Regions from separate parts of the Priestia sp. SIMBA_032 genome, predicted to be linked through region 2. Evidence: riboswitches for the same ligand, from Rfam matches in the RefSeq annotation. Region 2 holds a riboswitch; each other region holds the start of a gene.
The links. Region 2 has a riboswitch for S-adenosylmethionine ahead of SB717_RS02100 (trans-sulfuration enzyme family protein). Riboswitches for the same ligand answer to the same signal wherever they lie in the genome.
Positions count from the first base shown of each region.

Region 1 (7,576 bases), on a different contig from region 2:
TCAATGAATATTGACGATACAAAAGGAAAAGCAAGACCAGCTCATACGCTGCTGTTAGGAGCGGACATTGTGATTGCTGAGCACTTATGTCGCTTAGATCAACTAACGGAGTCCTTTTTATTTTACGCCGTGCCTCCTAAAATAAAAGGAGCCGGAACGTTTCCGGTAAGAGCATTTGCGGAGATAGTAAGAAAATGATTCAGTTACATAGATACAGCGAAGTACAGGAATTTAAAAACCAAGTAGAGCCGCTTTTAGCGAAAAATGAAGTTCTTCATAACTTAGCGCTTGGCATTTTATACAGTTTACATGAAAACAGCAAACCAAATTTTATGGGTGTTATTTCAAAAGACGGCCGTGCTGCGCTTGTGTTACTGCAAACTCATCCTAAGCAAATTATTCTGTCTCAAATACAGCAGCTAACGGAGGGTGAACTAAGCGAAGCGGCAGAGCTGTTACAAGAAATCGCGGTACCGGGCTTAGTTGGAGAAAGACAAACGGTTTTATATCTTTCTCAAAAACTAGCAGCGCTAAAAAATCAAGAAGCTTCTTTAAAAATGGATCAGCGTATTTACCGGTTAGACAAAGTAAAAAAAGCTGCGGAAGCTGAAGGAATGCTGGTAAAAGCAAAGTTGGAGCATCTTCCGCTCGTGACAGAATGGATTTGGGAGTTTATGGGGGGCATTGGAGAGCCTGTATCGAAAGAACAAGCTGCCAAAACAGGAGAAGCTTTTATTAAAGCAGAACGGCTATTTTTATGGGAAGCAAACGGGAAGTATGTGTCGATTGCCAATGCTACGCGTCCAACGGTCCATAACATTACAATTAACTTTGTATACACACCTCAAAAAGAACGTAAAAAAGGCTATGCCTCAAGCTGTGTATCCACGCTTTCTCAGCTTATGCTAGACAAAGGATTTCAAACAACAAGTCTGTACACGGATATGACAAACCCCACGTCTAACAAGATTTATATGGAGATTGGGTATGAGCACGTAGCTGATTCAGCATTGGTTTTATTTCGTGAAAAAAAGTAGCAGGCTGTCTGCTACTTCTTCTATGAATTAAGGTTTTGTAACTAAATTTACGTGATTTAATGTTTTTGCATCATCAAAAATAAATTCAAGATCATAGGCGCCAGCGTGATACGTGTATCTCGTTTGAGTCGTAGCATCACCTTTTACTTTGTTTGTAAAGTTTGGCTGACCTAATTCTTTCTTTAAGTTAGCTTGCGTGATGGACCCTAAATTTGTTTGACGCTCTACATTTGTACCAAAATAGCGAATTTCGTTGATGACGTTATTTTTGTCATAGCCAAATGCGTATCCAGGGTGACCCATTTCCGCATGATAGTAGTCAAAGTTATTTGATGAACCTTCAGGCGGCGGACCGAACTGATCACGAACGTCTTGACGCAGGGTTTTGCCAATTTTAAAGTCTGCTGTTAAGCGCGGCACTTCACCTTTTACTGCGGCATTATAAATTTCGTTAATATTTTTTACAGCTGTTTGACTTTGACTGCTTGTTTCTTGAGATGTAGCTGCGTGTGCTGGTGTATCAAGATGAGAGACAGGAGCAAATCCAAACGCAGCAATGCCTGTAATCGTTGCAGCGGCCGCCGCTTTTGATAGTCGTTGTTTCATTTTCATGATTTTTTCCTCCTTTATTTATATTGATTTAGCAACCTCAGTCTACCTAAAAGAGCAGGTAGGCCAGAATAGTCAAGGAGTCTTAGTTGAGTTGGTAACTGATATATATAATGTAACACGTCTTTTAGAATATAAACGTCAGGTAAAGTAAAAAGCAAAAAACGATTCATTTCTCATAGGTGAAAAGATTGGTTTGTATTCCTTTATTAGGTAAAAGACGTAATATAGAGAAGATTCTAATGCTTTATAAAAAACTGGATAATAATTGTAAGTATGATACAATATATCAAGTATTTGTTAAAAATAAAATATCTATTTCTGGAGTTTTGATGTATGGAAAAAAATTTGATGAGAGGTACGCTTTTATTAACAGCGTCTTCTTTGTTAACAAAGATTTTAGGCTTTATTTATATTATTCCTTTCACAGCCTTAGTGGGAACGTCAGGTTATGCACTTTATAAGTATGCATACGGTCCATATACATTGATGCTAAGCTTATCGACAATGGGTCTTCCGCTTGCTGTTTCGAAATATGTATCGAAATATAACGGTCTTGGAAACTACCGTGCGGGACAAGATCTATTAAAAGCAGGACTTGTATTAATGACGATAACGGGCATAGTAGGCTTTTTAGCGCTTTATACCATGGCGCCGTGGCTTGCTGAGCTAGTGATTAACGGAAAAGATTCCTCAGGAAATAGTCAAAAAGACGTGGTATACGTGATTCGAATGGTGAGCTTTGCTTTAATTATTATCCCGCCTATGAGTCTATTACGAGGCTACTTTCAAGGTAACCAGTCCATGGGACCATCCGCGCTAAGTACAATTATTGAACAAATAGTGCGTGTGCTGTTTATTTTAGCAGGAGCATATGCTGTTATTCATCTCTTTCATAGCACGATTACAAAAGCTGTTGGAATCGGTACGTTTGGAGCGTTTATTGGAGGCTTAGGAGGTATAGGGATTCTCGGTTCGACTTATCTAAAACGCAAGCGGCTGATTATGAAGGAAGTGAATAGCGGAAAGAATAATAAATCCATTTCGTTCTCTTCAATGTTCAAAGAGCTTGTGACGTACGCCGTTCCGTTTGTATTAGTTGGTTTAGCTATTCCAATCTATCAAAATATTGATACGTTTACGATTAACATGCTTTTTCAATCAATAGGGTATGGACAAGCTAAAGCCGAAACAATCAACTCTGTCATTGGATTAGCGCAAATTTTAGTGATGGTGCCGGTATCGCTAGCGACTGCCTTCAGCATGTCGCTGATTCCGGGTATTACATCTTCTTTTGTGCAAGGAAATTTACGAGAAGTAAAAGGAAAGATTACAAAAACGCTGCAGCTGTTGTTGTTTTTTACTCTTCCTGCTGCGGTGGGGCTTTGTTTATTGGGTAAGCCGGTATATATGATGATCTTTGGAGCGAAAAACAGTCATGAAATCGGTGGAGTTGTTTTACAATGGTATGCGCCTGCTGCGATTCTATTTGCTCTTTTCACCGTAACAGCCGCGATTCTTCAAGGAATTAATCAGCAAAAGAAATTAATTTTTGGCTTGGGCTTAGGTATTGTTGTGAAGATAGTATTAAACGTACTGTTGGTTTCAAGCTTAAAAGAAATTGGACCTGTTGTCGCGACGTACGGAGGATATGGTGTATCGGTTATCTATAACTTTTATTTAATTGAAAAATCCATTTCTTACCGAGTTCAATCACTGGGAAAAGCCGCGTTGACGCCTGTTTTATTAGTAAGTGTGATGTCAGCCGCTGTGCTTATTGGCAATTATGCTTCTCACTATTTTCTAGAAAATAAGCTGTCTGCATCTTCACTTGCGATTAGCACGTCTTGTATTTCAATAGCTTTAGGTGTTGCTGTGTATCTAGGGCTTGGCGTCAAAACAAGTTTAGGGCAATCTGCTGTATTAAATAGAAGAAAAAAATATAAAGGAGAGAAAGGTGTGTCAAAACGATTTGTACTAACCGTGGCGGCTGGAGGATGTATAATAATTTCCGGCGCGCTATTGCTATTAAATTGGGAAAGAGTGTTTGGAGATTATCGTCCCGTTCAAACAGCAACAGCTGTATTTAAGTTAGAAGTGGGAAGTCAAGATGTAGCAAAGACTACGGATTCAGATAATGTTCTTTACTATATGGTGAAAAAAGGACATTTAGATGAATATATTCAACTGATGAATGAAAAAGGCTATGTGTTAAAAGAGAAAGATATTGATCATAACCGACTTGTTTTTAACGATGGACAAGAAGATGAGCAAATTTACTACAAGCGCTTTGCCAGGAAGTATACGATGATTGATGGAGAAGGGTGAAGACTTGACATAGTATTTTAGTAGACTAAAATCTTATACCTCTATCTGTTTTTAAAGTTTTTTTGTGCGGAAAAGAAAAATAATATTGACAATTATGACAAAAAGCTTAATACTGACTTTATTACATAAAACAAATACAATTTGTTTCCTTATCAAGAGAGGTGGAGGGACTGGCCCTGTGAAACCCGGCAACCGCTGTCTATGACAGAATGGTGCCAAATCCTTAAGAGTGCGCTGCTCTTAGAGATAAGGAAGAAGCTGAAACGAAGCTCTTCCTTATTTATTTAAGGAAGGGCTTTTTATGTAGAAGAAACAACGAGGTGATATTTTTGAACAAAGCAGACCGTATCAAACGAATGAAAACACCAGAAATTGATCCAAAGTACGAAGGACGAGTGCCTCCGGGTCAGGTAGTAACGGAGCGATTTCCGATTTTACATGAAGGGGACGTGCCGGAGTATAACTTAGAGGAGTGGACGCTTCGCGTGTTTGGATTGGTAGATAAAGAAGTGACGCTTTCGTACCAAGATATATTGAATATGCCGCAAACAACGGTGAAGTGTGATATCCACTGCGTAACGAGATGGACAAGGCTTGATAATCAATTTACGGGCGTGCTGTTTACAGACTTTTTGAAGGCAGTTGGCGTGGAGTTAAAAAGTAAATACATCATGCTGCATGGAGATAATGACTATACGTCAAACATTGAAGTAAAAGATTTACTGAGAGACGATATTCTTCTTGCTCATTCTTTTAACGGAGAGCCGCTTACAGCTAAGCATGGATATCCGCTGCGATTGGTTGTTCCGCATTTGTACTTTTGGAAAAGTGTTAAATGGCTTCGAGGCTTTGAAGCCATTGATGAAAATCGTCCTGGCTTTTGGGAGCAAAACGGCTTTCATCTTAGAGGAGATCCGTTTAAAGAAGAACGTTTTTCTGGAGAAGATTTAGGTATTCCAGAAGATGAGTGGGTACATAAAGACTATGATTAATGAAAATGCCTATGCGCGCGCATAGGCATTTTGTCAGCGCTGGCGGTTTAATTCCCACACAACATGGCGAAGTTCAGGCAAAATCAGCTTGGTCATCGCTAGACGAACCGCAGCGCTTGATCCTGGTGTAGAAAAAACGGCTTTTTCGTTAATCGTCCCGGCAATTGCCCGGCTCATAATCGCCGCGCTGCCAATGTCTTCGGTGTAGCTCAGCATGCGAAACAGCTCGCCAAACCCAACGATTTCTTTATGAATCAGCGCTTGAACGGCTTCAATGGTGACGTCTCGTTTTGTGATGCCCGTCCCGCCGTTTGTGAGAACAACGTCAATGTTCTCATCACTGCAGCCAGCAAGTATGGCTTGTTGAATAGACGTTTGGTCGTCTTTTACAATTTCATAGGAAGCGATCTGCATGTCGTGTTCTTTCAGAAGCTGGATCATCAGCGCACCGCTTTTATCGGTTTCTTTTGTACGTGTGTCTGATACCGTAATGACTTTGCAGCGAACGGGCTGAGTTGCTTTAGATTTATGTTCGTGTACGCTCATTATGTACCTCCTTTACGCTTCGGTGCGCTTATAGTCACCGTTTTTGCCGCCTGATTTTTCAAGTAAATACGTTTCGCCAATAATCATTCCTTTATCAATGGCTTTGCACATATCATAAACAGTTAGAGCGCAAGCAGAAGCGGCAGTTAAAGCTTCCATTTCAACGCCTGTTGAGCCTTCCGTTTTAACCGTTGCTTCTATTAATAAACGGTACTGATTATTGCTTGTATCCCAGTCAAATGAAAGGTTTACGCCTTTTAATAGAAGGGGGTGACACATCGGAATAATGTCAGACGTACGTTTTGCTGCCATGATTCCCGCTACTTGTGCAACAGCAAGTACGTCACCTTTTCCAATTTTATGTTCTACAATGGCTTCATGAATTTCTTTGTTAACCAGTATGCTTGAACGAGCGGTTGCAACGCGGCGAGTGATAGATTTTTCGCTAATATCGACCATGTTGGCACGGCCTTGATCATTAAAATGTGTAAAAGAAGACATCGGTGTTTTCATCCTTTTTCAGTAAATTTTGTTGTATGATAGAAATAGTAAGATATGCTATGATTTTACACCATAGCGCAAAAAGTGAACAGACATAAAGGAAGTGAAGAATGTATGTTAGAAAGCAGAACACCTATTTCAATTCCTGAAGCAATTGAAAAAGTCATGACATATAAAAAAAAAGGCAGCATCGAACGCGTATCGATCACTGAAAGCTACGGACGCTATTTAGGAGAAGATATTGTCGCTGATCAAAACGTGCCTCATTTTAATAAATCGCTTTATGACGGCTTTGCGGTTCGAGCGCAAGACTGCGTAGAAGTCTCAAGTGAACATCCTGTGGAGTTCGAAGTTGTAAGTGAAATCGGTGCCGGCTCTGTGTTTGAAGAAGAAGTAAAGCCGTTTCAAGCGGTACGTATTATGACAGGAGCGCAAGTGCCTCATTCATGTGATGCAGTTGTAATGCTTGAAGTAACGAAGTCGTATGAAAAAGAAGGCAAAACGTATATGGCGTTAAGCAGGTCAGCTTCAAAGTGGGAACACATTGCGTTAAAAGGAGAAGAAACAAAAAAAGGAGACGTGCTTGTTTCCAAAGGAACGCGCATTAATCCAGGCGTCACCGCTTTTTTAGCTACGTTTGGCTATGCGGATGTAGCCGTGGTGAAGCAGCCAGTGGTGGGCGTGTTAACAACGGGAAGCGAACTGCTTGATGTAAATGAACCGTTAGAACCAGGGAAAATCCGTAACAGCAACTCCTATATGGCTCTTGCGCAAATCGTAAGAAGCGGGGGAATTCCGAAATGTTTAGGGAAGCTTGAAGATGATTTTGACCGCTGCTATGAAGCGGTAGAAAAAGCGCTTGAAGAAGTGGATATTTTACTGACAACCGGCGGGGTATCCGTTGGGGACTATGATTATTTGCCGGCTATCTATGAAAAGCTTGGCGCAAATGTACTCTTTAACAAAATTGCGATGCGACCGGGAAGCGTCACAACAGTCGCAGAACGAAACGGACAGCTGCTGTTTGGATTATCAGGAAACCCATCTGCTTGCTACGTCGGATTCGAACTATTTGTTCGTCCAATTGTTCGCAGCTTTTTACATTCACCACGGCCTCATTTACATAAAACAAAAGCGGTATTAAACGGCCGTTTTAAAGAGCCTAATGCATTCACAAGAATGGTACGAGGAGAAATTACAGACGAAGGCGGAAGGCTCTTAGTAACGCCTGTTGGCATGGATAAGTCAGGAGCTATTTCGTCATTAGCTGCAGCAAATGCGCTGATTGTTCTTCCAGGAGGAGAGCAGGGATATGATAACGGAGCAGAAGTGGCCGTGCTGCATCTTGAAAAAGAAGGAGCAAGTTCGCTTTGGATATAAATAAAGTAACTTGCTTATTGCTTGTCCTTTTTTTCAATAAGAATTTGAAGAAGTTCTGTAATTCGATCTAATTTGTTTTCAATGCGAACAAGTAAGTAAAAAGACAGGGTAATTGGAAAGCCTAAATCTCTAATATAGCTAACTAAATTTTCTGTAGTAGCATACCTCCTTCACTTAGAAGAT
Region 1 covers NZ_JAWRXD010000005.1:243,226-250,801, forward strand. Annotated here, with positions in the region: gene SB717_RS18365 (cyclase family protein) at 1-198, shown strand, start outside; gene SB717_RS18370 (GNAT family N-acetyltransferase) at 195-1,037, shown strand; gene SB717_RS18375 (YjgB family protein) at 1,065-1,649, opposite strand; gene SB717_RS18380 (putative polysaccharide biosynthesis protein) at 1,983-3,974, shown strand; SAM riboswitch class I at 4,121-4,227, shown strand; gene SB717_RS18385 (sulfite oxidase-like oxidoreductase) at 4,304-4,966, shown strand; gene SB717_RS18390 (MogA/MoaB family molybdenum cofactor biosynthesis protein) at 5,000-5,512, opposite strand; gene moaC (cyclic pyranopterin monophosphate synthase MoaC) at 5,525-6,013, opposite strand; gene SB717_RS18400 (molybdopterin molybdotransferase MoeA) at 6,128-7,393, shown strand; gene SB717_RS18405 (YvrJ family protein) at 7,408-7,527, opposite strand.
Region 1: another riboswitch for S-adenosylmethionine. It lies ahead of SB717_RS18385 (sulfite oxidase-like oxidoreductase); the one in region 2 lies ahead of SB717_RS02100 (trans-sulfuration enzyme family protein).

Region 2 (7,576 bases):
CTGTACTTGGAAAGAAATCATAGCTCCGTATCCATTTGCTTGTTCTGAAATGAGTCTGTGGTCTGGATGACTTTTTAAACCTGGGTAGTATACACGGCTCACTAGAGATTGTTCTTCAAGCCACTTTGCAAACTGCAGTGCTGTTTTTAACTGTTGATCTAAACGAACTTTTAATGTCTTAATGCCTCGAAGCAGTAAAAAACAATCCTGTGGTCCTAAGATAGCACCAAAAGCATTTTGTACAAACCTTACTTCTTCCGCTAGCTTTTCATCGCTTACCACAACTAGACCGCCAATGACGTCACTGTGACCGCTGATATATTTTGTAGCACTATGAATTACAATATTTACACCAAGGTCAATCGGCTGCTGTAGATAAGGTGTTAAAAACGTGTTATCCACAATTGTAAGAACATTGCGCTCCTTCGCCAAACTTGCTACTGCTTTAATATCCGTTACTTGTAAAAATGGATTTGAAGGGCTTTCGACATAAATAGCCTTCGTATCTTTTGTGATAGCTTCTTCTACTTTTTCAACCTTCGTTGTATCAACAAAAGTTGTTTTGATACCAAACTTTGAAAATAATCGTGTTAATACACGATATGTCCCGCCGTACGTATCGTGTGAAACTAAAATTTCATCCCCTGATTCAAAAATAGATAACACCGAGGAGATAGCAGCCATACCTGATGAAAAAGCAAAGCCAGCGTATCCATTTTCTAGCTGAGCAATGGTGTTTTCTAAAGCCTCACGAGTTGGATTTCCTGAGCGAGAATAGTCATAGCGGCCGTCGTTCGTCTCATCTTCTTGGTTAAATGTAGATACCTGATAAATAGGTACGTTAACCGCTCCAAAATGACCGTCAATTCCTGTATTTGCATGAATTAAGTTCGTACCAAATCTATGTTTATTATTGTTGGTATGCATCAAATGCCTCCTTCAAATCTTTAATTAAATCATCTGCGTGCTCAATTCCAACTGATAATCGCAGTAAACAGTTTGTTACTCCAACACGATTTCGAATTTCCTCCGGAATGTCCGCGTGTGTTTGACGAGCTGGGAATGTCATTAAACTTTCTACGCCTCCTAAGCTTTCTGCAAATGTAATAACTTTGACATTTTCCAAAAGCGTGGACACGATGTCAGGGTGTGAGACAGCAAAAGAAATCATGCCTCCAAATCCAGTTGCTTGTTTCTTCATAATTTCATAGCCCGGATGTGTTTCAAGACCAGGGTAATACACTTTTTCCACGAGATCATGAGCAGTAAGCCAATTTGCAATTTTCAGTGCATTTTCGTTATGCTTTTCCATACGAAGCGCTAGCGTCTTAACACCGCGCAATAACAGCCAGCTATCTTGTGGACCTAAGATTGCCCCAGCTGCATTTTGATAAAAACGAATTTTCTCTCCTAAGCTACTACATCGAGCGACTACAAGACCAGCAACTACATCATTATGACCTCCAATGTATTTGCTTGCACTATGTATCACAATATCTGCTCCAAGCTCTAAAGGGCGCTGATAGTAAGGGGACATGAATGTATTGTCAATGATAGTAAGCAAATCATGCTGTTTAGCTAACGCAATTGCTTCTGGCAAATCAGTTACGTGCATCATTGGATTTGTAGGTGTTTCAATAAATAAAGCTTTCGTGTTGGGACGAAGCGCATCTTTTACTTGCTCGAGATGGGCTGTGTTGACGTACGAAACAGTAATTCCTTGCTCTGAAAAGATTTCATTTAGTACTCGATACGTTCCTCCGTATAAATCCTCTGATACAATTAAATGATCTCCGTTTTTAAATAGTGCTAAAACTGCCATTACACCCGCCATTCCTGAAGCGAATGCTGCTCCTACTTCGCCTTTTTCTAAAGCAGCAATTGCTTCTTCCAATGCTGTACGAGTAGGGTTTGCCGTACGTGCATAGTCAAATCCTGTACTTTGCCCTAAAGCAGGGTGAGCAAATGTTGATGCTTGGTAAATGGGGGTTGTAATAGAACCTGTTGAAGGGTCACGACCTACTCCTGAACGAACTAATAAAGTTTCAATTTTCATCTATTTCTCTCCTTAACTCAAAATAAAAAACACTCTTCACAGATGAAAGAGTGTTCGTTTATACACGATTTCTCTCATCTGTTAGAACAATACTGATGTTCCACAGGAATTAGCACCGTTCAAATGAATGTTTCATTTGATGGTTGCCGGGCATCGCAGGGCCAGTCCCTCCGCCACTCTTGATAAGAGTTCTATATAATTGTTGGTGGTTAACGTTTGTTGTTACTAACTTTAATAAAGATTTTCTTTATTGTCAACATAATTTTCTAAAAAATTTAAATCGTCTCATTTGTTTATTCAATATACTTGTCCTGATAAGCACATAAAAAAAAGAGACGACAGCGAGGTCTCTTTTTCTAAGGCAAGTGCACAGATTTTACATGAGCTAGCTTCCAATAGATACTTTCTCCATTTGCGGTAATTAGTTCAACAATATTATTAGAAACTTCTTTAAGTACGCCAATCTTTTCTGATTGATCCCCTAAATCTAATACAACCAGTTGATTTTCATATTTTTTAAGCTGCTCTTCAAAGTTTCTGACAAAAGGTGCAGAGGCGGGCCTTACTGGTAGCTCTTTGTCACTTAAAGAATAAGGGGTTAACTCATTGCTGTAAGGGGTAAGCCATTTCAAATGATGCAGAGAAACAAAGACATTTTTATACACTGGAGAATAAAACACAAGATAATCATTCAGCACGCTTGTAATATAGCCGTGCAATGATTTCCCTCCTGTCACATAAATTTCAATAAATTTCCCTTTTGCCTGCTGTAAAATATTACGATAGGAAATCCGCTGACTTTCTTCTATTAAGTTCTCTTCTATTTCACGTAAAACCGTATAGTCTTCTTCCGATACTTCCTGCAAACGATGCATGTGTAAAAGAGGAATATACAAATAATCATGTCCATTATACAAAATCATGACATCTAACCCTAAGTCAACAAGTCTGCCAATAAACTTAGTATTCCCTGAAATATCTACTTCTACAATTTTATTAATATAGCGATTTATACTCATTCTCCTCCCCCTTTCCTATATGACAGAAAAGGTGCTTTATAAGCACCTTTTTTGTTCTTATTCATTATGCTTTCCAGCGATAATTTTTTGTTTGGATGACTTGCTCTCTTGACGCTGACGAGTGTGAATCTGTGCGGCGGCTTTTTCTTGAGGAATATGAACCTGTGCGGCTTCTTCCTGTACGACCTTCTGAAACGCCTTCTGCTGATCCTCCGTCTTCAGTTTTTGTATTTTCCTCTTTCTGCTCATCATCTTGATTATTATTTTGTTTAAAAGATCCTTTTGCTCCTACACAAATGGTTTTAACATGTCTTGGTTGTAAGCGTAATACTTGATTGTCTTGAACAAGGGTAAAAGTACCATTCCGGCTTTGCACCAATACACCTTCTACAGCCTCTGGACCGCCACCATTGATTGATACCCATTTGTGTGATAGATGAGTAAATAAATTATTAAAGGTTTTTGATTTCATATAAGTTGGTTCCTGATTTGTAGCAAATTGATTATTCATTTGATTGTTATTATTGTTATTATTGTTATTATTGTTATTATCATTTTGATATTCACTTATACTTTTTACATGTTCAACATTGATATAGACAACACCATCATCTTCCGACAGTAACACAAGGTAAGCAGACTCTGACGAACCTAATACGTCAAGTAGCTGGCCTGCTTTTTTCTCAGGACCGCCTTGATTTATTTGAACATATTTACTTTTCAGTAATGATAAAGTACTAGCAAATGTCTTGCCTCTATACAACTCTAAAGTACCCTCATTATCAAACCCGGTAAACGTCTGTGCTGAATTTGACACAGCATCTTCCGTAATACTCTTAACATGGGATAAATGATAATATACAACCGTATATTCTTGTTGATTATTTTGATTGTTTTGGTTGTTTTGGTTGTTTTGGTTGTTTTGATTGCTTTGATTGTTTTGGTTGTTATTTCCTTCATTATTGTTTTCATCGCTGTTATTATTGTTATCGTTTTCTACTGCTAATATTAAATAATCAGACTGAACATCAAGTAAATAACCTGTTTTTGATTCAGGACCTCCTCGATAAACAGTCACCATTCTTCCTTTTAAAGGTTTAAACTGCGAAGAATAGCCTTTATCAGGCCGATTTGCATTTTTGCTGTGGCTGCGTTTTCGGTTTGGATTTGAATTTTGACCTTGATTTTGCCCATAATAATAATAATAGTTTTCCATTCTTTTTCCTCCTTGTTAGTCATCCATATTGGTCATTCATACTGTATATATACGTATCATGTACAGCTATTGATTTCGTACATTTGCCTATTATTAACAAATTCCACTTTTGCCTATCATTCTACGGTATCTAAAAAGTGAGAAGATTATTTTTAATATATGTTGTTCGGTCTTTTATAAAAGATAAAATAAATGCCGGCTCCTCATAAAACTGTTCTATATTTTTTTTTACATAAGGATCTTTCAAAATATAAGGCTTAAGCTCTTCGTGCATTTGATAGACAATGGGCTTCATATATTCCACTGTAAATTGATTATTTAGAACATTGTTCATCTTTTGAATGTAATGCTTTTTAATTCCATCTACTGCCAACAAACGAGCTGTAAGAGTGTTGAATCCTTGTGCACGGACATAATCTCCTTCCATTACTTTTCCATTTACATCCCTTCCCCAAGTCGCATCATAATCCCATGGAATCAGTTCAAAGCGTCCACTGTCATGGTCTCGATATAGAGCATAGTTATGAACAAAACCGTCATAATTTTGCATACAAATAATACCAACTAACCAAGATAAGTACCGGTCGACGTTTAGATACTTCTCAATATTCTGTTCGAATTCTGTATTTGTCCATGTATTAACATTAAATATAAACTGTTCTAATTTTTCCTCATCTCCTTGTTTCACTACTTTATCTTCATAACCTGATAATAGGGATGTTTTCGGCTTTTTATCCAAATCACTCATTAAAGAAAAATTAGCATCTCCGTCCACTGCATAAAATATGGATCCATCCGCTAAATTTCTTTTTTTCAAAAATAGTTCATCTACCGATTCGAGCTGAAGATATACCCCTTCGTTTTTCCCATTAATCGTGAGGGTAACAAACTGAGAGTGAGGAGATAAAACGTCTAAGGAGGAGAAAAAATCGAGGGATAATTTGTTGCGCATAAGGGATGGATCTTTGTATTCAGCGTTCAAATGTATTTCTTTAGAATGCTGAAAGATTTTTGGGGAATAAAATTCAATAAAATATGACTTTTTCTTCATCTTCCGAATATGTGAGCCTCTTAGCAACAAATCAATATCGTAGCGCTTTTTGTTAAATTTCATCGTTGCCTGAACGACTTCTTCTGACCAAATGTCTCTGTGCATTTCTTTTAAATCTTTTACATTTACAAACAAAGCGTATTGAGGAATTTCTTTTTGTTTCATTACTTGACCACCTTTCTTCAATTAATAAATTATATGAACCTCAAATTCACCGTGATACCTCATCCTATCAACTATTTATGTAAATTCCACTTTTGCCCTATATCAAAAATCAATACTGCAACGTATCCTATTAAGACAATACCTAGTCCAATATATAGGAGGTTTTTTAATTGCATATTACAGCTCAAAAAATTAAAGAAGCTGCAGAGGCCCTGGAGTGTACAGAATTAAAATCTTTTATGTTTCAAGAGCCGACTGCCGGCCCTCTGACAAGACGTCGCCGTTCTTCTCGTAGTTCTTCTCGTCGTTCTTCTCGTGGTTCTTCTCGTCGTTCTTCTCGTGGTTCTTCTCGCCATTCTACTCGCCGCTCTTCTCGCCGTTCTACTCGCCGTTCTACTCGCCGCTCTTCTCGCCGTTCTACTCGCCGCTCTTCTCGCCGCTCTTCTCGCCGTTCTACTCGCCGCTCTTCTCGCCGCTCTTCTCGCCGCTCTTCTCGCCGCTCTTCTCGCCGCTCTTCTCGCCGTTCTACTCGCCGTTCTACTCGCCGTTCTACTCGCCGCTCTTCTCGCCGTTCTACTCGCCGCTCTTCTCGCCGTTCTACTCGCCGTTCTACTCGCCGCTCTTCTCGCCGTTCTACTCGCCGTTCTACTCGCCGCTCTTCCCGAAGTACCCGCCGTTCTTCTCGTGGAGCTCGCCGCTCTCGCCGTTCTTAATTTCTCTAAACGCTCATCTTTATTGAAAAAAAACGCCGAAGAGCCATGAGCGTCTTCGGCGTTTTTTTCCACTTATAGAAGAGGAACATTTGGAAATATACTAAGATGGAGCGTTATTCATTTTACATAGAAAAGGAGAGGTTTTATGAAAAAAAACAAACATCAAATTTCAACTTCATCAACAACAGATATCGAAGAAGTCAAACGTTTAAATGCTCAGTCTGGATTAACTTACAATGAAGTATTTACACTTCTTGGAGAAAACTATTTGAAAAATCAAAAGAAGAAATAATAAGCAGGGACTAGAAAACACCTTCTAGTCCTTATACTTTGAAAATCCCGGAAAATCCTTTTACTAGGGATGTTAATTGGTTCATAGCTCCCATCATCTGCCCTGCAGTATTCATCATCTTGTTCATATCGTAATTGCCATCACTTGATTTAAACTGGGACATTAATGACTGAAACTGAGAAGGCTGAGGCTTTTGTTGCTGAGCTTTAGGGTATGGATTAAAAGGCGCACCTGCATTATTGTACATGGGCTGCTGGTACATTCCGTTCATATAGGGAATTTGCTGAGGACCAAAAGGCATTTGTTGCTGAGCGTACGGATGTTGCGGCATATAAGCTTCCGTCCATGGTTGCTGATGATACTGCGGAAATGGATGTACCTGACTTAAATCAAAACGTTCTGGTTGATGTTGCTCATAATACGGATAGTGCTTACTTGTATACATGCAAAATCAATACCTCCTTTTTAATATTACATAATATATAGTATGTATGCAGAAATAAGAGGTGACGTTCGTCTACTTGTACTTTTGGAGAACGCATTCAAAAATATGTAGGTTTCTGTCGAAAGTTTAAATTTTTCAAAAAAACGAGATTATTTAAATATATGGTACGATAAGAACAAGTGATACTACGATACGTAGTGGCACAAATGGGGATTAGGAGGGAATTTACATGTATGTGAACGAACTTCAAGAAGCTTTTATAGCGGTGAAACAGTATGAGCCGCAGTCAAGTAATGAATTACTCGATTTTGCTCAGCAGCAGTATTTAAAAGGTTTTTTAACTCCTATGAATTACAAAGCCGCTGTACGTGAACTCGAACAAATTGGAGCTACTAAGCCCGATTTTAGTGCACAAGACGATTAATTTTTTTACTACCACCGAGAAATCGGTGGTTTCTTTGTTTCCTTTAAAGTGGACACATACTTCTTTTTTGACTTGTTTATACTATAAAAGCTTTAACGTAGTATTCAATAAAGGAGGTCTATCTCATGAGTCGTGGAAAACATTTTGATCACAAAAAACAGGGACAAAGTGCAGTAAATAAAACAAATAACGCCG
Region 2 covers NZ_JAWRXD010000001.1:421,046-428,621, forward strand. Annotated here, with positions in the region: gene SB717_RS02095 (trans-sulfuration enzyme family protein) at 1-927, opposite strand, end outside; gene SB717_RS02100 (trans-sulfuration enzyme family protein) at 911-2,056, opposite strand; SAM riboswitch class I at 2,128-2,245, opposite strand; gene SB717_RS02105 (DUF2642 domain-containing protein) at 2,413-3,075, opposite strand; gene SB717_RS02110 (spore coat protein) at 3,140-4,291, opposite strand; gene SB717_RS02115 (CotH kinase family protein) at 4,422-5,507, opposite strand; gene SB717_RS02120 (CotG/ExsB N-terminal domain-containing protein) at 5,678-6,220, shown strand; gene SB717_RS02125 (hypothetical protein) at 6,366-6,512, shown strand; gene SB717_RS02130 (YppG family protein) at 6,544-6,957, opposite strand; gene SB717_RS02135 (YppF family protein) at 7,187-7,381, shown strand; gene SB717_RS02140 (hypothetical protein) at 7,507-7,576, shown strand, end outside.

Region 3 (7,576 bases), on a different contig from region 2:
TTTACCTGCTTTAAAAACCTTTGTACACTTACATTAGAAGATTTACTACTTTTTTTCAACTAATAAAGGGAGATGATTTGATGATTTATCCGTATAAAGAAAAAATGCCTACCATTGCACCCAGCTGCTTCATCGCAGACTATGTCACGATTACTGGAGATGTCACCATTGGTGAAGAAAGCAGCATTTGGTTTAACACTGTTATTAGAGGAGATGTTTCGCCTACTATTATCGGTAAACGAGTAAATATACAAGATCAATCAACACTCCATCAAAGCCCAAATGCTCCTTTGCTTATTGAGGATGATGTGACAGTAGGACATCAAGTTATTTTACACAGCTCCATCATCCGCAAACGCGCGCTCATTGGCATGGGCTCTATTATTTTAGACGGTGCGGAAATTGGTGAAGGTGCTTTTATCGGTGCTGGAAGTTTAGTGCCTCCCGGTAAAAAAATACCACCTAATACTCTCGCACTCGGTCGACCTGCTAAAGTGATCCGCACTCTGACTGAGGAGGATTTAAAAGATATGCAGCGCATCCGTACAGAATATGTAGAAAAAGGGCAGTATTATAAGTCTATTAAGAAATCTGATTCTTCATTATAAAGGAAACGTTCCCTCAGAAAGTCATACTGAGGGAATTTTTTTAGTATCTCCACAAACTCTCTAATCATGTTCTATTCTCCCCACAATTGTAAAGAAATTTCCATATTAATTTACATCGTTTTAGTACTGCCTCCACAATTAAAGATTAAACTGAATAATAAAGACGTATTTATTGAAAAGGGAGCGACTCTATGAAAGCCAAGTTAATTCAGTATGTATACGATGCCGAATGCCGATTATTCAAAAGTGTAAATCAACACTTTGATCGAAAGCACTTAAATAGGTTTTTACGTTTACTAACTCACGCCGGCGGAGCTACGTTTACCATTGTGATAGCATGCTTGCTGCTATTTCTGCACCCTTCATCCGTCGCTTACGCTTGTGCGTTTTCTCTAGCTGTTAGCCATATTCCTGTTGCCATTGCTAAAAAGCTATATCCTAGACAACGGCCTTATATTCAACTAAAGCATACAAAAGTATTAGAAAATCCATTAAAAGATCATTCATTTCCATCGGGGCATACAACAGCTATTTTTTCGTTAGTTACCCCTCTGATGATTACTTATCCAGCCTTCGCTGCCATTCTTTTGCCTCTTGCAGTCACGGTAGGAGTTTCAAGAATTTATCTCGGTCTGCACTATCCGACGGATGTCATGGTAGGCCTGATACTCGGCATCTTTTCAGGTGCTGTTTCACTGAACATATTTTTAGTCTAATTGATAGGAGGAGTACTAATGAGAATTGCTTTATTTACAGATACATTTGCTCCGGAAGTTAACGGAGCTGCTAAAACACTTTATCAATTTACTCAGTATGTCAAATCAAAGCAAATTCCCATCCAGGTATTTGCTCCTGAATTTGCTCATGATCAGTCATTTTCAACGTATGTTCACCGCTCGCCCAGCATGCCGTTTTTCCTTTATCCAAACAGCCGCTTTTCATTGCCAAACGTTCTAAAAATTAAAAAGCAGCTGCAGGAATTCAACCCTTCTCTCATTCATTTGGCCACTCCTTTTACAATGGGGCTTTGCGGCTCCTATTACGGGAAAAGATTAGGTGTTCCTCTTGTCGGCTCTTATCATACCAATTTTGATGATTATTTATCTCACTATGAACTTGAAAAAATGCGTGTACCACTGCAAAAATATATGAAATGGTTTTATAAACCTGCACAAAAAATATTTGTCCCCTCCGAAGTGACCAAACAGCAGCTAGAAGAACAAGGATTTCACAACGTAGCTATTTGGTCGCGGGGAGTAAATCATAAATTATTTCATCCCCACTATGACCGCTTTGATATTCGTATTAAATATAATATTAAAAAACCCTACATCTTAACGTATGTAGGAAGATTAGCTAAAGAAAAGAACGCTGATTTTTTAATAAAAATCGCACGAGCTTTACCTGATCATATCCGCCATCAAATTCACTGGGTTATTGTGGGAGACGGCCCTTTAAAAGAACAAATGCAGCAGCAAGCATCTGAGCATATGACATTTACAGGCTTTCTTGAAGGTAAGCAACTTGCTCATATCTACTCGTCATCTGATTTGTTTGTTTTTCCTTCAGAAACAGAAACCTTCGGAAATGTCGTACTGGAATCTCTTGCTTCTGGAACTCCTGTGGTGGCAGCAAATGCAGGAGGAGTTAAACAGATGGTTCAGCACGGGCGAAACGGCTACCTTTGCAAACCTCACTCCTTAGAAGAATTCAGTTCGGCTATTACAAGTTTACTCGATGATTTGCACCAGCGGCTTCACTTTGGCCATGCAGCGAGACACTATGCTCTTACTCAATCATGGGACGCCATTTTTCAGCATTTGCTTTCAGAATATGAAGATGTCGTAGAAAAATCTGCTGAAGGCATTCAATGGGCATAAAAAAAATCTCCGTTTTCACGGAGATTTTTTTATTATTTAGCTAAAGCTTGAGTTTTTAATGCTTCAGCTTTGTCTGTGAACTCCCAAGGAAGCTCCACATCTGTACGGCCAAAGTGACCGTAAGCTGCTGTTTGCTTATAAATTGGGCGACGTAAATCAAGCATTTTAATGATGCCTGCTGGACGTAGGTCAAAGTTTTTGCGTACTACATCTACTAGTACTTCTTCAGAAACTTTTCCTGTACCGAATGTATCAACTGAAATAGATACTGGCTGTGCAACACCAATTGCATATGCTAGCTGTACTTCACATTTATCAGCAAGATCAGCCGCTACAATGTTTTTCGCAACATAACGAGCTGCATAAGCTGCTGAACGGTCTACTTTTGTTGCGTCCTTACCAGAGAATGCACCGCCGCCGTGACGAGCATATCCGCCGTAAGTATCAACGATAATTTTACGACCAGTTAAACCAGCATCTCCTTGAGGGCCGCCGATTACGAAACGTCCTGTTGGGTTAATGAAATACTTTGTATTTTCATCAATTAACTCATTTGGAACAACTGGATTAATAACATATTCTTTTAAGTTACGTTGAATTTGCTCTAACGTTACTTCTGGGTGATGCTGAGTTGAAATAACAATTGTATCGATGCGAACAGGTTTGTTGTTTTCATCATATTCAACTGTTACTTGTGTTTTACCATCTGGGCGAAGGTAAGGAAGAATCTCTTCTTTACGTACTTCTGTTAGACGGCGAGCAAGTTTATGAGCTAATGAAATTGGAAGAGGCATTAATTCTTTTGTTTCGTTACATGCATAACCAAACATTAACCCTTGGTCTCCAGCTCCGATTGCTTCGATTTCTTCATCGGACATTTGACCTTCACGTGCTTCTAACGCTTGGTCTACACCAGCAGCGATATCAGCTGACTGCTCGTCGATAGATGTTAATACTGCACAAGTTTCAGCATCAAATCCGTATTTTGCACGAGTATAGCCAATTCCTTTAATTGTTTCACGAACTGTTTTAGGAATATCCACGTAAGTAGAAGTTGTAATTTCACCACTTACTAAAACTAAACCAGTTGTTACGCTTGTTTCACAAGCAACACGAGCATTTGGATCCTTTGCTAGGATAGCATCAAGAATTGAGTCAGAAATTTGGTCACAAATTTTATCGGGATGTCCCTCTGTAACAGATTCTGACGTGAACAGACGACGTTGTGTTGACATCAGTTTTCCTCCTTATAAATACGATACATTGTGATACGGTACTCATTCCCTTATTTTCATTACACGTTAAAAAATATAAAAAAACCTTTCCTTGTATCGAGGAAAGGTATCAAATTCTACATAAGCCTTTCACTCTTATCGATCAAGGTTGTGCCCTTGCATCAGGTTAGCACCTTATCGCCTACACAAAAAAAATGACGATGGTTGCTGGGTTTCACAGGGCCTGTCCCTCCACCAGCTCGGGATAAGAGAGTATCCGTTCAAGGACATATAATACATGAAAAAGCGCTTCACTGTCAACAACATTCAAATGGAAATCATCTCTTTATGTTTGAATCGGTTTTAATGTAACATACTCAAATTTAAAAATAGTATACCTTATTAAGAATGATCACGAAGTTTGGTTAACAAGACAGATTAAAAAAAGGCTTTCACTTGAAATAGCTTCACTTTTTTCGCTCCTAGCACATATACATGTGTCTAAAATAGGTATAACGTACATTTTTTTATAATACACAAACATTTTTAGTTAAATAGTATAGAATAATTAAATAAATGTGTTATACTAATTATAAATTTCAAACATTAATGAATAAATAATAGCTAAAAAAGGAAGGTAGTGCACATGAGTACTGTTGATATGTCTATCGAATTAAATGGTTTGCTTCAATTAAAAACAACAAAACACCAATTATCTGTTCCACAACTTGTTGAAAAAATTCTAGCTCGACGTGAAGGAACGCTGACTTCTACAGGTGCTGTGTCAGTCGAAACCGGAAAATATACAGGTCGCTCTCCTTTGGATAAATTTATTGTAAGCGATGCTGTATCTTCAAAAACGGTTGAATGGGGACCCGTCAATCAGCCAATTTCTGCTCAGCGATTCGATGCGCTATACAAAAAAGTCTTAACCCACTTAAAGAAGCAGGATGAACTTTTTGTTTTTAATGGATATGCTGGAGCTGATAAAAAGTATCAGTTACCAATTCAAGTAGTTAATGAATTTGCATGGCACAACCTATTCGCTCAGCAGTTATTCATTCGCCCTTCAGCTGAACAAAAAATAAATGATGATGTGAAGCCGTTTACAATTGTAGCAGCTCCAACGTTCAAAGCTGATCCTGAAACAGACGGGACAAATTCTGAAACCTTCATTATTCTTTCATTAGAGCGACGCATTGTGCTAATTGGAGGAACTGAATACGCTGGTGAAATGAAAAAATCTATTTTCTCAGTGATGAACTTCTTGCTTCCTCAAAACAATATTCTATCCATGCACTGTTCTGCTAACGTAGGAGAAGAAGGTGACGTTGCATTATTCTTTGGCTTATCTGGAACGGGTAAAACAACGCTTTCTGCTGATGCAAACCGTCGTTTAATAGGAGATGATGAGCACGGTTGGTCAAGCTCTGGTGTATTTAATATTGAAGGAGGCTGCTACGCGAAGTGCATTCAGCTTTCCGAAGAAAAAGAACCGCAAATTTTTAATGCAATTCGCTTCGGAGCCGTACTGGAAAATGTAGTGTTAAATCAAAATACGAAAGTAGCAGATTACAATGATAATAGTTTAACAGAAAATACTCGTGCTGCTTATTCAATTGACTCTATTGATAATACGGTATTGCCAAGCGTTGCTGGGCACCCTACAGCTATTGTCTTTTTAACTGCTGATGCCTTCGGCGTCTTGCCTCCAATCAGCAAGCTTACAAAAGAACAAGCGATGTACCATTTTCTGAGCGGATACACTAGTAAATTAGCTGGAACAGAACGCGGCGTAACATCGCCACAGGCCACTTTCTCTACATGCTTTGGTGAGCCTTTCTTACCTCTTGCTCCAACAACTTATGCAGAAATGCTAGGAAAGAAAATCGATGAACATAACGTAAATGTCTACCTTGTAAACACTGGATGGACCGGCGGTGAATACGGCGTGGGTGAACGAATGAAGTTAAGTTACACTCGAGCTATGGTTCAAGCAGCTCTTGAAGGAGAACTAGCTAATACTGAAACAGTAACAGATGCTATTTTTGGTTTATCAATTCCAACTCATGTTCCGGGAGTTCCTGATGAAGTGCTTCAGCCTTCTAAAGCGTGGAACGATGCAACAGCTTATAACCAAAAAGCAACTGAGCTTGCCGCTAAATTCAAAGCAAACTTCAAGCGTTTTAATGATGTAGCATCTGACATTTCAACATTAGGCGGACCTAGAGTCTAATAAAAAACCGATCGTCTTATAGACGATCGGTTTTTTAGTTAGTCGAATGTAATTTTGTCAGTTCATATGTGACAATGGTTTTTTCCTGCTCCATTTCTACCTTACGCACAACAGCAGTTCCAATACATTCTCCATTTTTCGTTTTGTGAATGTTTAATGGAATATCTAAAGGATACAAGCGATATCCTTTTTTCTCAACTTGAAAAATGTTATCTGTTACACGCTTTTCGTTGCCTTTTGTCACAATCATTGTATTTAATTCTAGCGGCATCCCCATTTTTTCTCACTCCTCACTGTTATTCTACTTGTTTTTTCTATCGTAGCATATCTTTTATTGCGCTTTCATCCACTTCGTTAACTTCTTTACCGTTTCTCGGTTTTCTTTTGGTGGAAAAGCATGTGGAAAGTTTTCAAAATACCAGCTGGTAACTTTTTTATTGGACTTCTTTAGTTTAGATTCGAGCTGATAGGAATGATCAATCGACACGTTTTTATCTTCTAAACCATGAATAAGCAAGACCGGCGGCTCGACTAGATGAGCACGATGCAAAGGTGTCCTCCATTCGTATCTTTCAGGATATTTAGAAGGAGTTCCTCCAATCACCCGCTTCATCATTCTTCTTAAATCTTCTCTTTCTTCATATGTCAATACCATATCCGTGACGCCTCCCCATAGCACAAGAGAACGGCTGTCTTTTTTTTCAATGGCTGTGAGTAACGCCATCACTCCCCCTCTTGAAAACCCAAAAATATGGATGCGGTCATGGTGGACGTTAGGGAGCTGTTTCAGTAAATCGTAAGCAGCAAAAGCATCGTAACGATCGTCTCCTGCAAAATCTTCGTTTCCTTCGCCTCCTTGATTTCCCCTATAGAACGGAGCCATCACAATAAAACCTTGAGAAGCAAATTGAATGAGTCGAGCAGGACGAACCGTTCCTACGTTCTTAATACCTCCTCTTAAGTATAAAAAGCCGTCATACATTCCTTTTTCTTTTGGCTCTGCGAGCATTCCTTTAATCTTAAGCCCTCGACATGCATATGTAATCACCCACAGTGCCACGCGAGGGTTTGATGATGGGAAACGCTGTTTATGAAGAATTGTTCCATCTTTCATTTTTTTCCTCCATTCTTTATATAACTAGCCCTCTTTCTTCCAATAAGGTTTACTTTCAGTCGTTGACACATACTTCTTTGATTTTCTACATAGTTATATAGGCACTCACCTTCTTCCACTTCTTTACATACATTATCATAAAATATTTTATTATTTTAAGGAGGTTTGCTTTATGAAACCAATTAAATGGCTTTTTTCTTTGCTTGCTATTATGATTTTACTCATTCCACTAATTAGCTGCAGCAAAACAACATCTGTACAAACGGTTCGTGTCGGAGAAGTAACTCGCTCTATCTTTTATGCTCCCCAGTACGTTGCTATTTCAAAAGGCTTTTTTGAAGAAGAAGGACTAAAGGTAGATTTAAAAACAACGTGGGGCGGAGATAAGACAATGACGTCACTTTTATCTGATGGAATCGACGTCGCCTTAGTCGGCTCGGAAACTTCAATCTACGTATATGCACAGGGGTCTAGTGATCCCGTCATCAACTTTGCACAGCTAACCCAAACCGACGGTACATTTC
Region 3 covers NZ_JAWRXD010000002.1:34,923-42,498, reverse strand. Annotated here, with positions in the region: gene SB717_RS06170 (gamma carbonic anhydrase) at 81-608, shown strand; gene SB717_RS06165 (phosphatase PAP2 family protein) at 800-1,324, shown strand; gene SB717_RS06160 (glycosyltransferase family 4 protein) at 1,343-2,488, shown strand; gene metK (methionine adenosyltransferase) at 2,521-3,723, opposite strand; SAM riboswitch class I at 3,856-3,974, opposite strand; gene pckA (phosphoenolpyruvate carboxykinase (ATP)) at 4,349-5,938, shown strand; gene SB717_RS06145 (DUF2584 domain-containing protein) at 5,973-6,215, opposite strand; gene SB717_RS06140 (alpha/beta hydrolase family protein) at 6,270-7,052, opposite strand; gene SB717_RS06135 (ABC transporter substrate-binding protein) at 7,225-7,576, shown strand, end outside.
Region 3: another riboswitch for S-adenosylmethionine. It lies ahead of metK (methionine adenosyltransferase); the one in region 2 lies ahead of SB717_RS02100 (trans-sulfuration enzyme family protein).

Region 4 (7,576 bases), 120 kb from region 2:
CATTAAATGAATCCCCTACACATGCAATTTCCTCTGGTTTTAGCTGAAGATGATTTAATAAAATTTCAATGGCATTTCCTTTGCTGATATGTTTAGGCATAATATCCAAACACTGCTTGGCAGAAATATATGTATCAATATAATCACCGAACTCTTCGTTCACTTCTTTTTGCAGAGCTACCATTTCATCGTGATCTCCAAGAACCGTGATTTTAGATGGAGAAAGAGCGTGACCAAATGAATCCGTCATTTTAATTTGTTCTTCGATAGGGAAAAACATGTGAGTTTCAATTGCTTCAATAATTTCATTTCGCTGCTCTACATAATTCGTGTCGTTTGAACAGACAAGCGTAATACGGTTAGGATCTATCGTTTTTTTATAAAGTTGAACCGCTAAATCATCTTCAAACACTTTTCCATGAAGTTCTTGATTTTCTTTGGTCCACACAAATCCTCCGTTTTGGCTAATGCGATGAAATGTATTATTAATATCAGTAGAAATCTTTAAAATTTCCGTATCCATTCGTCCAGAAGCAAGACAAACCTCTACTCCTTGGCGCTGAAGTTCACTAAGTGCGTCTGCATTATGCTGTTCTACGTATTTTTCTTCGTGTAAAAGAGTGCCATCTAAGTCGCTTACAAATAATTTAATCATTGCTTGAAAATTCCTTTCCCTGAAAAAATTGCTGTGATAAGGACGTTACAAATTTATTACATTCCTTATTCTATCAGTGTTTCCCAAGAAACTCATAAAAAAAGCTCAAATCGGCGGTGAATTCAAAGAGATTAAGACATAACTACATCAATTTTTTCCGCAGGAGTCTTCGTTTTGCCCTCCAATCAACAGCTAGAAACAGCTCCATGAAATTCAGTTCATCATCACAATGAAAAATCCGAATGGAGTTGATTCTCAGTCAAGAATCTGGATTCACCGTTCGGATCTTTCTTCAGCTAAAAATACATTTGTCGCAGCCTTTTTTCAGGTTTGTTCACTGTAAAAAACAGCCGCGGTCTAAAAGACCGCGGCCATATTTTATAATACGTTAAAATATTTCGCTTCAGGATGTGCAAAAACAAGGGCTGTAACAGAAGCTTCTGGTTCCATCATGAAACCGTCTGTTAACTGAATGCCGATGTCTTCAGGTTTAAGCAATTTAAACAGTTTTGCTTGGTCCTCAAGGTCTGGACATGCAGGATATCCGAATGAAAAACGCTGACCTTGGTATTTGGCTGAAAAACGCTCCGCCATTGTAAAGTCAGGCGAATCGGGGAATCCCCAGCGGTCACGAATTTGCTGATGAACACGTTCTGCTAATCCTTCAGCTAGTTCAAGCGCAAGAGCTTGGAACACGTGACTCTTTAAAAACTCGCCGTTTTCTTTGAATTTTGCCGCGCGTTCGCGAATGCCTGTTCCTGCTGTTACGGAGAAGAAACATACATAGTCCATCTCTTTTTCTTTAGGCTTTGCAAAATCAGATAAGCACAAGAACTGTCCTTTTGCTTGTCGAGGGAAGGTAAAGCGTTCAATTTCTGTTTTTTCATCAGCAGGATCATAAATAATTAAATCATTTCCGTCTGCTTGAGCAGGGAAGAACTGATAAATAACCGCTGGCTTAATTAAGTTTTCTTTTAGTGCCAGTTCGAGCAGGTCATCAACGGTTTCTTTTAATTGAACAGCACGCTCGTCTTTTTCGGCAAGCAGCTTATTCACTTTTCCTTTTAGTCCTAAGTGATGGCCTAAAAGCATCTGCCAGTTAATATACGGAAGAACCTGTGCCAAATCGTAGTGTTTAACAACGTGGCGCTTCAAATCAGCCGGTACAAAAACAGGAGCGTCCGTTGAAATGGCGGATCTTTCTAAAACAGCCGTAGCTGCTTGAGCGGTTTGAGGCTGACGTTCTCGAACCGTTACTTTCTTTTCTTGCCGTGTTTTTAAATCTGCTAGAAGCTGAATAACTTCTTCTTTGTTCTGCAGCTTGTTTGCTAACGCTAATCCGTCCATCGCATCTTTGGCGTAGAGGACCGCACCATCATATTCCGGGGCAATTTTAAAGTCAGTAAATTTACGGGAAAGGGCAGCGCCTCCTACCATAATTGGAACATCAATGCTTGATTGTGTTAAATCTTGGGCAGTCAAAACCATTTGCTGAGCTGACTTTACTAGAAGACCTGACAGGCCAATGATGTCTGGGTTTTCTTCTTTTACTGCTTCAATCAGCTGCTGGGGCGTTACTTTAATCCCTAAATCAATTACTTTAAAACCATTGTTGCTTAAAATGATGTCTACTAAGTTTTTACCGATATCATGCACGTCGCCTTTAACCGTTGCAAGAATAACTTTGCCTTTTCCAGAATCATTTTCAGTTGCTTCCATATGAGGTTCTAAAAAGGCAACGGATGCTTTCATAACTTCAGCACTTTGAAGCACTTCTGCTACAATCAGCTGGTTGTCATTAAACAAACGTCCAACTTCCGCCATGCCCTTCATAAGAGGTCCGTTAATAATATCTAACGGATCATCATATTGAGCTAAAGCCTGTTCTAAATCAGGAAGCAATCCTTCTTTTGTACCTTCGACAATATACATTGCCAATCGTTCTTCGAGTGTTAACGTAGAAATTTCTACTTTTGCTTCTTTCTTTTTATCACGATAAAAGTCGGTAAACGTGCTTAACGTTTCATCAGTTGTGTTAAATAATAACGCATTAGCAAGCTCAATTTCAGCTTCTGGAATAGAAGCATAGCGCTCTAACTTTTCGGTATTAACAATGGCATAATCCAGTCCCGCCTGCGTACAGTGATAAAGGTAAACAGCATTCAGTACTTCACGTCCGACTGGAGGAAGACCGAATGACACGTTACTTACGCCAAGAATAGTCAGGCAATCAGGCAGGGCTTCTTTAATCATTTTAATTCCCTTAACTGTTTCTTCAGCGGAACCAATATATTGTTCATCACCAGTTCCTACAGGAAACACAAGAGGGTCAAAAATAATATCTTTCGGATTAAAGCCATGTTTTTCAACAAGCAAATCATGTGAGCGTTTAGCAATCTCCACTTTTCGTTCTGCAGTAACGGCCATTCCTGTTTCATCGATTGTGCCGACAACCAGAGCTGCACCGAATTTTTTTACTAACGGTAAGATTGCATCAAAACGCTCTTCACCATCTTCTAAGTTAATGGAGTTAATAATGACCTTACCTTGTGAATACGTTAAAGCTTTTTCAATGACTTTCTCGTCGGTTGAATCGATTACAAGAGGAACCTTTACTTTCTTTACAACTTCTTGAATAAATTCCTCCATGTCTTCCATTTCTTCACGGTCTGGATCTGCTAAGCAAATATCAATAACGTGAGCACCATTTTTAACTTGAGCACGCGCAATTTCAGATGCTTCTTCAATTTTTCCTTCCGCAATCAGACGCTTGAACTTGCGAGAACCGATTACATTCGTACGTTCTCCTACAAAAAGAGGGCGCATAGACTCGTCATATACAAGCGGTTCAATACCGGTTACAGCATGGTTATGCTCGGAGCGATCAAGCGAACGAGGCGCAACCTCTTTTACCGCTTCCGCCAGTGCTTTAATATGAGCAGGCGTTGTACCACAGCATCCGCCTACAAAGTTCAGCCAGCCTTTATCAGCAAACCCTTTAATTTTTTGAGCAAGCAGCTCAGGGGATTCATGATAATTGCCTTCTTCATCCGGAAGTCCGGCGTTTGGATAACAACTAACTGCTGAAGTGGCTAGGTCTGAAAGAGAGCGAATATGATCTGTCATAAATTCAGGGCCTGTCGCGCAGTTAAGTCCGACTGAAAGTGGCTTCATGTGTTCCAGTGATAAGTAAAAAGATTCGATATCTTGACCAGCGAGAGTTGTTCCCATAGGCTCAATTGTTCCTGAAATCATAATAGGAACTTCGGTTTTTAGTTTTTCAAACGCCGCTGTAATCCCTAGAAACGCGGCTTTTACGTTCAGCATGTCTTGACAGGTTTCGACTAAAAGCAAGTCAACGCCGCCGTCTAACAAACCTCGAGCTTGCTCTTCGTACGATTCTACTAACTCAGGGAATGTAATGCCTCCGGTAACAGAGAGAGTTTTAGTGGTAGGACCGATAGCTCCAGCTACGAACCTAGGCCATTCGGGAGTTGAATACTTATCGCGGGCTGCACAAGCAAGCTTCACAGCTTCGATATTCAATTCATACGCCAAGTGACCTAAATCGTATTCATCAAGTACGGTAGATGTTGAGCCAAACGTATTGGTTTCAATGATGTCAGCACCTGCTGCAAAGTACTCTTCATGAATGCGCTGAATCACATGAGGCGCTGTTCGAGTCAAATATTCGTTACAGCCTTCATATTCTTCGCCGCCAAAATCTTCAGCGGTTAAATCAGCATCTTGAATCATCGTTCCCATTGCTCCATCGATGACGAGTATTCGCTTCTTTAGTTGTTGTTCGATAAGTGAGCTCATTTATATCTTCCTTTCTGATGTAACAAGTTGCTTGTCATGAATATAACGTGTTAGAATTTCGGTCATTTCATAGCGCATAAACGGCGTAATTAAGTAGATACCGTCAAATAGCTCATATGCCGTATCAATTAAGTTTTTGGCAATTGCAAGACCTTCGACTTCACCGCGGATTCGATCACTTCCCGTTGCGTCCATGCGTTCTAGAATACCTTCTGATAATTTAATTCCAGGTACTTCATGGTGAATAAATCGAGCATTTCTTGCGCTTGTTAACGGCATGATCCCAATGTATACCGGTGTTGTTAAATGTTTGGTTGCTTCATATACCTCTTCAATTTGCTTAGTTGAATAGAGAGGCTGAGTAATAAAATAGTGAGCCCCGCAGTCGATTTTCTTTTCCAAACGCTGAACAGCTCGGTCTAAGTGACGCACGTTTGGGTTAAAGGCAGCTGCAATGGAAAAATTGGTTTTTTGACCAAGCGGTTTACCGGAATAAGATAGTCCTTCATTAAACTGAGCGATTAAACTAATCAAGTCAAATGAAGATAAATCGTAGACCGAAGTGGCGCCAGGGAAATCGCCAACTTTTGACGGATCACCGGTAATTGCAAGTACTTGATTCATTCCTAGCGTATGAAGTCCCATTAAATGAGATTGAAGTCCAATTAAATTTCGGTCGCGACAGGTAATATGAATAAGCGGTCGTGCTTTTGTTTCTTGCTGCATCAGTGTTGCCATTGCCAAGTTGCTGATGCGAGGTGAGGCAAGAGAATTATCAGCTAATGTAATAGCATCTACGCCGACTTTATCAAGTGTTTTTGCGCCTTCTAAAAATTTAGTCGGACCAAGCTGTTTAGGCGGATCTAGCTCGACGATAACCGAGCGGCGCTTCTTCACAATTTCATGCATATGAGGTTTATCCTGCTGCTCACGCTCTTGAACCGTAACGGCTGGTCTCATTTTAACGACTTTGCTTGTAATCGGAGGCAGGTCTTTTAAGGCAGATGACATTGCGCGTACGTGAGCTGGTGTTGTACCGCAGCATCCTCCAATTAAGCGAACCCCTTGTTCGCGGAATAAACGCGCGCTTTCTACAAAGTAGTCTTCATTCGTTTCATATTCCAGCTTTCCTTCCACATACGCCGGAAGGCTGGCGTTAGGGTAAGCAGATAAGAAAGCACGATCAGGAAGCGGTACTTCTTCAAGAGACTGAATCATATGATAAGGACCTAAACGGCAGTTTAGCCCGACAACATCTGCTCCCAACGCTTCTAATTCTTTTAATGCATCTGCTAAAGGACGGCCATCTTGCAGTACGCCGATATCATGCAGGGAAACGTGGGTAATAATAGGCTTATCCGTTTCTTTTCTTGCCAGGGTAAGAACGGTCTTTAATTCTTCAAAATCATAGTATGTTTCAAATAAAAGGCCATCCACGCCTTCATTTAAAAGCCAAAACATTTGTTCACGAATGCTTCGCTTAACCTCTTCTAAACTAATAGCGTTTTTTTGGAAAGAACGAATTCCGCCGAGTGTACCAACCACGTAAGCCTGATCTTTTGCAGCTTGTTTCGCTAATTTTACACCAGCAACATTGATGTCTTTGACTGAATCTTCTAATCCATAACGGGCAAGTTTTTGATAATTAGCAGCGTACGTATTTGTTTGAATAACGTTTGCACCAGCTTCTACATAGGCTCTGTGAATACGAGAAACCTCTTCTGGTTTGGTGATGTTTAGTTCTTCAAAGCAGCTGTCAATACCGTGTGAGTAAAGGAGGGTACCAGTGGCACCATCCCCAATTAAAATTTTAGACTTTAAATCTTCAAGTAACCCCATGTCAAAACCTCCTTAAATTGTTCCGCTTCTATTTCACGAGTGATTCGTTTTATGCAATATGCCGATAAAATAGAAAAAGTCTTCTTAAGAAGAAGACTTTTTTCGCCTTCTTATCTTCCAAGCAATAAATTGCTTGCTGGATTTAGCACCATGTCTCTAACGACTGGTTGCTGAGGTTTCAAAGGGCCAGTCCCTCCACCTCTCATGATAAGAATCAATTGTATATAATTGAAACATATTTTTTTGAATAGAAAGAATACTTATTTAATAATTTATCTGATTTTTAGAAATTATACAACAGTAAATTGTGAATTTCCAGCAAATATTGAGGAAAATTTAAAAGCTAAAGGGAAAATATCCGTATATTTTGTTTGAAAATGACTGTTATGTTAGGGGTTAAGGAGTTTTTTGTGAGAAATACAAAAAGAAAAGGAAAAATAAAAAATGAACGCAAAGGCATAAGCGCTGGGAAATGCATAGATTTACACGTAAAAAGGCTCGTCTTTTTTTAACCCTTTCTACATATAGTGAACTATGAAGGGTAGAAGGGTGATGGGCATGAAAAGGTGGAAACTCACGCTGCAGGTTGCTGCTACGTATGTAGGCACCGTTGTAGGAGCCGGTTTTGCAACAGGCAAGGAAATCGTTCAATTTTTTACACAGTACGGGGAACTTGGAATGGTTGGAATTTTGGTCAGCGGCTTGTTTTTTATTTGGCTAGGTTCGAAAATGATGCTGCTTTCGCACGCAATTGGGGCTTCTTCTTATCAGCAGCTTAATACATATTTATTTGGTGATGTGCTTGGAAAAGCGGTAAACGGTGTAATGATTGTCATTTTATTTGGAGTAACTTCAGTCATGCTAGCGAGTACGGGGGCAATAGGAAAAGAACAGTTTGGGCTGTGGCCTCCTGTTGGGATGATTTTTACAATTGTTTTAACTTATATATTTATCGCAAGAGGAATTAACGGTATTTTAATGGTTAATTCTCTTGTTGTCCCGATGATGCTTTCATTTGCTTTTATCATCTTTGTGCCAAATATCAGCTATTTCTCACTGATTCAAACGAAGCCGGATTTAACGCTTGTCACACAGTGGAAGTGGGCGGTTAGTCCCTTTTTATACATTTCCCTAAATCTAGCTTTGGCTCAAGCCGTTTTGGTTCCATTAGGAAGCTCCGTGAAAGATAGGAGCGTGATTAAAAAAGGGGCCGTAATAGGAGGATGCGTACTTACGTTTATGCTTGTTTCTACTCATCTT
Region 4 covers NZ_JAWRXD010000001.1:536,163-543,738, reverse strand. Annotated here, with positions in the region: gene SB717_RS02715 (Cof-type HAD-IIB family hydrolase) at 1-655, opposite strand, end outside; gene metH (methionine synthase) at 1,034-4,477, opposite strand; gene SB717_RS02705 (bifunctional homocysteine S-methyltransferase/methylenetetrahydrofolate reductase) at 4,478-6,316, opposite strand; SAM riboswitch class I at 6,424-6,530, opposite strand; gene SB717_RS02700 (YkvI family membrane protein) at 6,875-7,576, shown strand, end outside.
Region 4: another riboswitch for S-adenosylmethionine. It lies ahead of SB717_RS02705 (bifunctional homocysteine S-methyltransferase/methylenetetrahydrofolate reductase); the one in region 2 lies ahead of SB717_RS02100 (trans-sulfuration enzyme family protein).